DNA from 3 places in the Actinoallomurus rhizosphaericola genome. Region 1 is predicted to be linked to each of the others. Evidence: riboswitches for the same ligand, from Rfam matches in the RefSeq annotation. Region 1 holds a riboswitch; each other region holds the start of a gene.
The links. Region 1 has a riboswitch for cyclic di-AMP ahead of NE234_RS07940 (NlpC/P60 family protein). Riboswitches for the same ligand answer to the same signal wherever they lie in the genome.
Positions count from the first base shown of each region.

Region 2: linked by a shared signal. The riboswitch ahead of NE234_RS08740 (CHAP domain-containing protein) and the one ahead of NE234_RS07940 (NlpC/P60 family protein) in region 1 are both predicted to bind cyclic di-AMP.
Region 3: linked by a shared signal. The riboswitch ahead of NE234_RS45460 (C40 family peptidase) and the one ahead of NE234_RS07940 (NlpC/P60 family protein) in region 1 are both predicted to bind cyclic di-AMP.

Region 1 covers NZ_JAMXMW010000003.1:52,375-55,636, reverse strand. Annotated here, with positions in the region: gene NE234_RS07945 (class II 3-deoxy-7-phosphoheptulonate synthase) at 1-372, shown strand, start outside; gene NE234_RS07940 (NlpC/P60 family protein) at 538-1,554, opposite strand; cyclic di-AMP (ydaO/yuaA leader) riboswitch at 1,560-1,742, opposite strand; gene NE234_RS07935 (CHAP domain-containing protein) at 2,034-3,047, opposite strand; cyclic di-AMP (ydaO/yuaA leader) riboswitch at 3,048-3,195, opposite strand.
Region 2 covers NZ_JAMXMW010000003.1:226,836-230,097, reverse strand. Annotated here, with positions in the region: gene NE234_RS08745 (septal ring lytic transglycosylase RlpA family protein) at 1-586, opposite strand, end outside; gene NE234_RS08740 (CHAP domain-containing protein) at 727-1,485, opposite strand; cyclic di-AMP (ydaO/yuaA leader) riboswitch at 1,498-1,635, opposite strand; cyclic di-AMP (ydaO/yuaA leader) riboswitch at 1,744-1,887, opposite strand; gene NE234_RS08735 (sirohydrochlorin chelatase) at 2,282-3,061, opposite strand; gene NE234_RS08730 (phosphoadenylyl-sulfate reductase) at 3,043-3,262, opposite strand, start outside.
Region 3 covers NZ_JAMXMW010000011.1:163,407-166,668, reverse strand. Annotated here, with positions in the region: gene NE234_RS24355 (C40 family peptidase) at 1-159, opposite strand, end outside; gene NE234_RS45460 (C40 family peptidase) at 193-1,263, opposite strand; cyclic di-AMP (ydaO/yuaA leader) riboswitch at 1,265-1,396, opposite strand; gene NE234_RS24345 (hypothetical protein) at 1,583-1,774, opposite strand; gene NE234_RS24340 (NYN domain-containing protein) at 1,966-3,262, opposite strand, start outside.

The DNA of each region.
Region 1 (3,262 bases):
CGGATCCGCGAGCACCTCCCATCCCTGGTCGAGAAGGTCACCGCGAGCGGCGCCCAGGTCGCGTGGATCTGCGACCCGATGCACGGCAACACCTTCGAGTCGGAGAGCGGGTACAAGACGCGCCGGTTCGACGACGTGCTCGACGAGGTCGCCGGCTTCTTCGAGGTGCACCGGGCGCTCGGCACCCACCCGGGCGGCGTGCACATCGAGTTCACCGGCGACGACGTCACCGAGTGCGTCGGCGGCGGCCACGACATCGTCGAGGACGACCTGCACCAGCGGTACGAGACGGCCTGCGACCCCCGCCTCAACCGCGGCCAGGCCCTCGACCTGGCGTTCATGGTCGCGGAGATGTACCGCGTCGGGAAGTGATCCCCGGCTCTCGCCGCTGAGCGGGTCCGCGTGGCCGTCTGATGCCACGCGGACGACGCCGGCGGAGAAACGGATCGGCGGGCGATCCGGGTGTGCTCGTCTCCGACCACGCGGACGACGCCGGCGGAGAGACGGGCCGGGGCGGGCGATCCGGGTCTGCTGGTCTCAGACCACGCGGACCGCGCCCGCGAAGGGGCGGGTCGACAGGTCGGCGATCCGGACGTGGTCGCCGGTGTGCGGCGCGTGGATGAACTTCCCGTCGCCGATGTACATCCCCATGTGGTGGATGTCGGAGTAGAAGAAGACGAGGTCTCCCGGCTCCAGCTGGTCCCGGGAGACGTGCACCCCGGCGTTCCACTGGTCGCCGCCGTAGTGCGGCAGGTTGATGCCGACCTGTTCGTAGGCCCACATGGTCAGGCCCGAGCAGTCGAAGCCCTGGCCGGGCGTCGCGCCGCCCCAGACGTACGGGACGCCGAGCTGGCTCAGCGCGGCCCGTACGGCGCCGACCGCCTTGCCGGGACCGCCGGGGATCTCGGGCACCTTCTCGCCCTTACCGGCGCGCTCGACGGCGTCCTGCAGGAGCGGCTTACGGACCTTCTCCAGCTCGGCGCGGATGGTGGCGCGCTGCCGGGCGAGCCGGCTTCTGAGGACGGCCGCCTCCGCGGCGCGGTCACCGGCGTCCTGGCCGGTCCGCTGGGCGTTCTGGATCGCCTCGGTGAGCTGCCGGATCTCGGTGTCGTCCTGCTGCGTGAAGTAGTGCAGGGTCGAGGCCCGGTCCAGCAGCGCGCGCGGGTCCGAGGACGCGAGCAGGGCGGGTGAGTCGTCGGCCGTGCCGTTCATGTAACGAATGGCGGCGAACCGGCCGACCTTGCGCTGGATGGCCTTCAGCGTTACGGCGGCGCGGGCCGAGGTCTGGCCGGCGACGGCGGCGGCCCGCTGAGCCTGCTCCAGGCGCACCTTAAGGCCGTTGTACTGCTCGGTGAGCTGTTCGAGCCGGTCACTCAGTTGGCCGGCGCGCTGCCGGAGCGCGTCGATGCGAGGGCCGGGGCGTGCCGTGTCGGCCAGTGCGGGCGGCGCGAGCCCGGCGACGACGAGGGCGAAGGTCACGACCGCCGTACGGCGGGCCGTGCCCTTCCCGGGATGAAGAGGGTCGCGGGTGTCCGCGGCGCGGGATCGATCCATCCAGATGCTCCTCTCCTCAGGCCGCCTACCGGGTTAGCTGACGGGTTCGGACGAGAAGGAGCCCTACCGCGGGCCGTCGGCGACGGACGCGGATTCACCCCGGTGCGAAGACGAGGGAACGCCCCGTGCCTCCGTGAGTGGGTCCCCGGTTCCCCGGCGCGCCACGGCGCGACGGGCGATTCGGCGGTCCGGCCGTCTCTCGGCCGGTGACGACTCGCTGGAGATTAACGGATGGTGACGGGGCGTCCAACGCGAACATGCGGAGATGGCCCGGGGGATCGCAGGATGGTCACTCCGGGTGATGTACGGCTGGTCCTTTGCGCCTAGACGCCGCGGTCCCCGCCTGCCTCCGGGTGGGAGGAGACGGGGACCGCGCGGACGGCGCTGCGAGCGGCTCGGCGCCGCGGCTCAGGCCACGGACCTCGGGACGAGGGCCGCAGTGCCCTCGCCCTCAGGCCACGGACCTCGGGGTGAGGGCCTCAGGACAGGACGGACTCGGACTGCGTCTCGGACTCGGTCTCGAGCGAGCCGTTCTGCGACACCGCGGCGTGCAGGGTGTTCCAGAACGCCAGCTCGACGTCCTCCTCCAGCTCCGCGATCTTGCCCCAGAACTCCTGGTCCTCGGCCTTCGCGGCGGCCTCGGCGGACAGGACCGGCATGAGCTGGGTGCTGGCGTCGGCCGCGTCCAGGTCGGCCACGCTGACCTCGGCGGGCAGCTCGACCGGCGTGCGGTGGTGCTTGCCGCGCTTGCGGACCCGGACGTTCGGCGCCGAGACGGGCACCTTGACCTTCGACTTGCCGACGGCCAGGGCCACCGTCCCGAACAGCACGACGGCCAGCAGCCCGGTCAGGGCGGCCTGCTGGTCCGGCAGGGGAGCCGACGGGGCGGCCGAGTCGTGGGCCGCGGTCGTGTGCGCGTCGACCTGCGCCTGGACGTCTTTGCCGATCTCCTTGACGGCGGGCGGGGGCGCGGCGTGCTTCGGAGCGTAGTTCTGGTCGGCCTGGGTCGTCTGCGGGGCGGCCGGCGCCGCCTTGACCTTGACCTTCGAGGGATAGCCGAACCCGACCACCTGGCTGATGTCCCGGGTGGCGCGCGTCAGCGCGTTGTTGTGGTTGGCCTCGATGGTGTGCAGCGTGTGGCCGTCGACCCGCTCGACGATGCCGACGTGCTCGATGTCGCCGATGCTCTTGCCGCCCGACCACGAGAAGAAGACGATCGCGCCGGGCTCGGCCTTGTGGCCCCAGGCGCCCTGCTTCTTGAACCACTTGGCGTGGTCGGGGGTGTAGGCGAACTGGCCGGTCCAGTCCTCGACGCCGGCCTTGTCGGCCGCCCACGCGAGGAACATGTCACACCAGGCCGACGTCTTGTAGACCGGGTCCTTGTCGACATGCGTGCTGTACCAGTCGCCGAATTTCGTGTAGCCGCTGGCTTTCTCGTGATAGCCGAGCTGACTCTTGGCGACCTCTAGCAGTTTTTGACCTACTGAATCCATTCGCTCCCCTTTTACCGCCTACCGGGTTAGCTGACGGGTTCGGGCCAGAGGTAGCCCTACCGTGCGTGACGGATTCACCCCGAGGGACTGATGGGTCCCCGGCTCCCACGACGCTGGTTGCGCCGCCGGGACTCGGCGGTCGGCCTGCAACCCCCTGGTTGGAGGTTGGTCACAGCCCGATCTCGGCGAAATCTAGCCGAACTCTCGCAACAACG
Region 2 (3,262 bases), 170 kb from region 1:
AGCCGGTGCCCGAGTGGCGGTACACCGGGCCCTTGCCCAGCTCCAGCACCTGGAACTTGACCGTGATCGAGTTGGACGCGGTGCCGGTGAGGTGCTTCATCATCTTCTCCGACAGGTCGATGAGCGCCGGCGGGTTGTGCTGGGCGACCGCCCACTCCGCCGGGCCGAAGTCCTCGACGATCCCGATCTCGCTCTTGCCGTTGTAGGTGACCTTCACCTTGGTGCCGAGCGGCCAGTACGGGCTGGCGATCGTCTCGTACGCCATCGGCTTACCCGACGCCGTCGACGGGTCCCAGAAGGAGGTCGCGGTGGAGACACCGGTGGGCAGGGCCGGGGCCTTGGCCTGCTTCTTGGGGTCGTTGCCCTTCTTGACCGACAGGAGCATCCGGTCCTGGGCACCGCTCTGGACGCGCTTCTCGGCCTGCGCGGGCGCCTGCTGCGCGACCTTCGCCGGGGCGCTCTGCGCCTGAGGCGACGCCGCCGCCTCCGAGGTGCCCCCGTAGGCGAGGGCGGTGGTGACGCCGGCGCCGGCCAGGGTGACTCCGGCGGCGACGCTGGCGATGGCCTTGGTCGAAAGCCTGATCATCGCTTTCCTTTCGGGGGCATGCGGGGATGAGGGCATGGGGGTACCGGGGAAGGGGTGAGAGAGATCCGGAGAGAAGTCCGGGAAGGGGAGGTCGCGCGTGCCGCGGCACCGGCGGCGGCACGGCACGCGCCGACGGGCGGCTACTGCTGCGGGTACTCCGGGTAGCCGTAGCCCACGACGGTGGAGGTGTTACGCGTCCGGACCTTCACGGCGTCGTCCGTGTTGCCCTCGACCGTCTGGATGGTGCCGTCGTGGTTGTCCTTGACGACCAGGCCCACGTGATCGATGTTGTCGACCCCGCCGCCGCTCCAGGAGAAGAAGACGACCGCGCCGGGCTTGGGAACGCTGCCCCAGCGGCCCTGCGAGATGAACCACTTGGCGTGGGAGGGGGTGAACGCGTCGCCGCCCATGCCCTTGACGCCCAGCGTGTCGCCGACCCAGGTGACGAACATGTCGCACCAGGACGCGTTGGCGTAGTCGCTGACGGAGCCGCCGTCGCGGGCGGCACCGGCCTTGGCGTACGGGGTGGTCATGAACCACTGGTTGAACTTGCTGCCGCCCGTGGCGTTCTCGGTCGTACCGACCTGGGACTCGGCGAGCTTCAGGACGTCCGCGGCCGTGGGCAGCTTCTTCTGCTTCTGCTCGGCGACGGTGTGCACGTTGAGGTGCGCGTCGTCGCCCGCGGGGCGGGCGTGCTCCGCCTTACCCGTACCGGGTGCGGGTTTCTGTGCCACCTGGTGGACGGCCGGACGGGACACGGTGGAGGCCTGCGCGGACAGGGCGGGCCCTGCGGTCACGACGGTCGTCGCCGCCGCGCCGGCGGTCACGGCGCCGGCGATGAGGCCGGTGAGACACTTCTTCTTCGAGGTAAAGCGGGGTTTGGCGTGTCGAGGGGACACGGGGGGTACTCCTTCGGCTTCCATGCCGCTTACCGGGTTAGCTGACGGGTTCGGGCGTGGAAGCTGCCCTACGGCACAGAAGTGCCGATTCACCCCAATGGTGCGGTGGGTCCCCGGTTCCGCGAGGTGCGGATTCAGCGGGTCGCCCGCTTGCGCGGACGGCACGAACAAAGAGACAGGGTCTGGCCGTACGGTCCCAGGGGCGGGACGACGACCGGATATTCAGATCAGGGAAGACTCGCGGACAAGGTTCTGACTCCTTACTTCCAGTACGCCTACCGGGTTAGCTGACGGGTTCGGGCGTGGAAGTCGCCCTACGACACGACGGATGTGCCGATTCACCCCGGGACTGCTCATGGGTCCCCGGCTCCGTGACTCTCACGGACTCGACGTTGCCGCTCCCGCTCCATGGGGATCGAGCGGTGCTCCGCGGGAGTGGCGTGATTTGGATATGAACCGTCTCGGCTCTGTACGGAGGCCCTCACGCGTCTTCGCGCTGCGCCGTCTGCGCTGGTGGGCCGGCCGCCGCCGGCGGATGTCCGGGAGGCGCATGGGGGGCGTCCCTCCGGACTTAGTGGGAACATAGCAGACAAATATCGGCCGACCAAATACCTATGTTTGCGACATGGCTCACATCGCGGGCCGGAATAGATGATCGCTAAAAGATCGTCTAATGATCGGTTCCGAATGATCGAATTTGCGCCTCGATAAAGATCGCCGAAATGGCGATCAATCGCAAAGCCTGACGGCACAAGGCTTTGCGGCGCCGGGAGGAGATACCCGCCGCGCTGGTCGCTCAGCCCGCGACCGCGACGGGACCGGCGTTGAGGAGGGCCTCCCGGTAGCGCTGCGCGGTGATCTCCGCCAGCTCCGGGACGGCGCCCAGAGCCGGCGAGACGGCCACGGCGCCGGCCGCCAGGGCCTCGTCCCGCACCTTGTCCGCGAAGAAGCCCGGGGCCAGGAAATAGGACGCCACGACCACACGCCGCGCTCCCGCCGCGTAGAGCGCGCGCACGGCCTCCGCGGGCGTGGGACGGGCCGCGGAGGCGTACGCCGGGACGACGGCGCGCCAGCCCCGCCAGCCGCGCGCCATCCGGCCGATCGTCGCGTTCGCCGCCGGATCGCTGGAGCCGGCGGCGGCGAGCACGACGGCCGTCTCCGGGTCCGGCCGGACGCCGACCTCGGCGAGCCGCCGCTCCAGGGCGCCGGTCATCAGAGGGTGGGGGCCGAGCGTGGCGCCGTAGTGCAGCGTCAGCCGCGGATAAGACGCCCGCGCCGCGCGCAGCACCCCGGGGATGTCGGTCTTGCTGTGGTACGCCGCGGTGAGCAGGAGAGGGAGCACGACGGCCTCGTCGGCCCCCTCTCCGACGAGACCACCGAGCACCTGCCCCGGCGCCGGGGGAGCGTGGTCGAGATACGAGGTCACGACCCGCACCCCCGAGGAACGGCGTACAAGATCGAGAAGTTCCTCGACCGTCGCCGCCGCCCGCGAGTCCCGGCTTCCGTGGGCCACGGCGACCAGGGGGACCGCCCCGCCGCCCCCGGATCGCCCGGCTCTCACAGGTTGATGCCGCATTCGGTCTTTCCGGTGCCGGCCCAGCGTCCGCTGCGCGGGTCCTCACCCGGCGCGACCCGCTTGGTGCAGGGCTCGCAGCCGATCGAGGGGTACCCGTCGTACTGCAGCGGGTTCACCAGGATGCCGTGCTCCTCGATGTAGCCGTGCAGGTCGTCCTGGGTCCAGCGGGCGAGGGGGTTGACCTTGACCTTGCCGCGCGCG
Region 3 (3,262 bases), on a different contig from region 1:
ACTCAGCTGGTCGACCTTGTCGTTCAGCTGCGCCAGCTGCTTCTTCGCCGCGCTCAGCGAGGCGCCGGGGTCGGCGTGCGCGGGCACCGCGGGAAGGGCGAGCCCGGCGACGGCGAGGAACCCCACGGTCGTCATGAACCGACGGCCGGTCCTGGGCATGTGCGTACGCTCCTTGGCCATGATGATCCGTCCCTAGAGCGCGCCCGCACCGACGTAGTGCGAGCTGTACCAGACGTTGCTCAGACTGTCGATCTTGACGTACGAGCCCGTGTGCGGCGAGTGGATGAACTTGCCGCCGCCGACGTAGATGCCGACGTGCCCGAGGTCGTCGAAGAAGACGAGGTCGCCTGGGGACAGGTTGCTTCGCTGCACCCGGCTCGTGGCGTTGTACTGGTCCGGGACGACGCGGGGGATGCTCACCCCGGCCGCCGCGTAGGCCTTCATCGTGAAACCGGAGCAGTCGTACCGCGGGCCGGTGCCGCCGTAGAGGTAGGGGGTACCGCACTTGCTGTACGCCCACTCGAGCACGACGCGCGCCTTGCCGGTCGCCGAGCCCTGGTAACCGCCGCTGCAGTTGCTCGCCACGGGACCGCTGTCGTCACCGCCGCCACCGCCGGAGTCCGCCGCCGGGCCCAGCTTCTTGACCAGGGCCTTCTGCTGCTCGACGGACTTCTCGATGTTCTTCTTCTTGGCGAGGAGGTCCTTCTTCTTCTGCGCCAGGTCGGTGGCCGCCTGCTGCGCCTGCGCCTGCTGCCGCTGCAGCAGCTGGGAGACGTTGAGGAACTGGGTGAGCTCGGTGGAGCGGTTCTTCGACAGCGCCGTGAAGGCCGACATCTGGTCGAGCACCGTCTGCGGGTCCTTGGCCGAGAGCAGCGTGGGGATGTCGGTGCCGTCCGAGCCGTTCTTGTACGCGGACGCGGCCATCTGCGCGACACGGACGCGGAGCGAGGCCCAGGACTGGCGCTGCTGCTTGACCGAGGCGTTCAGCGCCTTCACTTTCTTGTCGGCCGCAGCCCACTGCTCCTTGGCCTTGTTGTACTCGTTGTCCTGCTTGTCGGCCTGTGAGTTCAGCTTGGCCAGCTTGGCCTTCGCCTGGCTCAGCGTCTGCTTCGGCTTCGCGTCGGCCGTACCGGCCGGCAGAGCCAGCGCCGCTGAGGCGGCGACGCACAGGGTGGCCAACACCCGGCTGCTGATCCAGCCGCTCGTCGGCCGTCCGACGGCCGTACCGTCGGCACTGCGCTGTGTTGCCACGATTCGCGGCACGCCCCTCTCCCAATGTCCGCCTACCGGGTTAGCTGACGGATTCGGGCGTGGAAGGCGCCCTACGGAGCATGCGCTGCTCCGATTCACCCCGGAAACCTGGTTCCCCGGCTCGTCGTGCCGGTGAGGATCGTACGGCCCGGACCTCGGGCGGCCTCACCGAACGTGACGACTCGGCGGAAGCCGGCGCCGTCGCCTGGGGGGCGACGAACCAGCGACCGGCTCAGCGCGTGAGACTAGTCAAGTCTCACGCTGGTAACAACCGCTTCTCCGGGAAATGCAGCAATTCACGTCATTTAAGCAACAGCGTGCGCGTGATTCGTCACGATGCGCGGTCAACGGAGATCGTCATCCACAGAGGAGGAATCAGGCCCTCTGCGGCGAGAATGCCCAGCGCGCGGCGCTCGAGCGGCCCGAGATCCAGGCCGGACTCCGGAATCACGGGCATGGTGGGAACGAGGCAGTCGGCGCAGGCGACGTTGCGTAGCTCACACTTGTCGCAGTCGATGAGCACGAATTCCTCCTCGTGTCGTCGTCATCGCCAGACGTTACGAGGACCCACCGACAATTCCGCTCGGCGATCCCAGGCGGAAACGAGGAAGAGGCGGCGGTCGGGACCGCCGCGGGACCGCCGTTCGAGGGTGACCCGGAAGGGGCGGCGGCCGGGTGCACGGCGTTCGACGGGTGACCCGGAAGGGGCGGCGGTCAGGTGCGGCCGAGGCGGCGGAGGAGGAGCGCCGAGGGGGCCGGCCGGGCGTCGGCCCGCCGGGCCGAGTCGCAGACCTCCTGGTCGGAGGAGATGACGACGACGGCGCGTCCGCTCGGCTCGGCGCGCACAAGGTGGCCGATCAGCTCGTCGGCCGTCTGCCCGGGCGCGCTGAACAGCACGCGCACGCCGCGCGGCGCCTGCACGGCGACGGGGGCGTTCAGCTCCGCGCCGTCGAAGACCACCGTCACCTCGGCCTTGGTCTGCGCGTGCAGCACGCCCAGGCCCGAGACGAGGCGTGACCGCTGGTCGGCCAGCGGCAGGTCGCCGTACCCGGTCTTGGTGACGTTGTAGCCGTCGATGATGAGATGGACCTGCGGGAGGGTGAGCAGCTGGTCGAGGAGCGCGGGGTCGCTGTCGGCCAGCGCCCGGCCCGGCAGCGTACGGTGCCCGGGGCGGCTGGGCGTGATGCCGCCCACGCTGTCGGCCGGCCGGGTGATGCCCGGCGGCAGCGCGATCTCGTCGCGGAGCCCCTTGGCGGCGTCGGTGAGGGCGTCGAGGAGGACGCGCAGGCGTGCCTCGTCGACGTTGCGGCCCTCGCGGGCGGCGCGCCGGGCGCTCTCCGCGGCCGCCTCGGCGTGCGACAGACGGCTGCGCAGCCGGCGCAGCTCCGCCTCGGCGCCGGCCGCCGCGACGGAGGCCGCGGCGCGCTCCTCCCCCAGCCGCCGGTCGAGGTCCTCCGCCCGCGCGTGCTCCCGCTTCGCCTTGCCGCGCGCCTCGTGCAGCCGTTTGCGCAGCTCGGCGTTCTCGGCACGCAGCTCCCGCAGCTCGGCGCGGAGCTTCTCGGTCTCCTCCGACCGGGTGGCCTTGGCCGCGGCGATCTGCTCGCGGAGCTCGGCGACCTCGCGGACGACCTTGGCCTCCTCGGCGGCCGCCGCCGAGCGCTCCAGCTCCCGGCGGGCGGTCTCGACGCGTTCGGCCCAGCCCGGCGGGCGCAGCAGGTACGCGAGGGCGGCGACGGTGACCGGGTCGGCGGCGGGCGGCACCGCGCCGGAGCCGACCGCCTCGCTCAGCACCGGCTCGCTCTCCCGTACGACGTCGGCGACGCGCTCGCGGAACCCGCCGTCGTCCTCGAGCTGGGCGGCGATCAGGGTCGCGGCCAGCCGGGCGCGGCGGCGGGGCTCGAAGCGGGCCACCCGCCGGAGCGGCGCCGGAATCTCGTCCGGCCGCAGCGTGCCGATGACGCCCGCGGCCGCCTCGACGACGCGCTGCCGGACCGCTTCGGGGAGCGGCTGG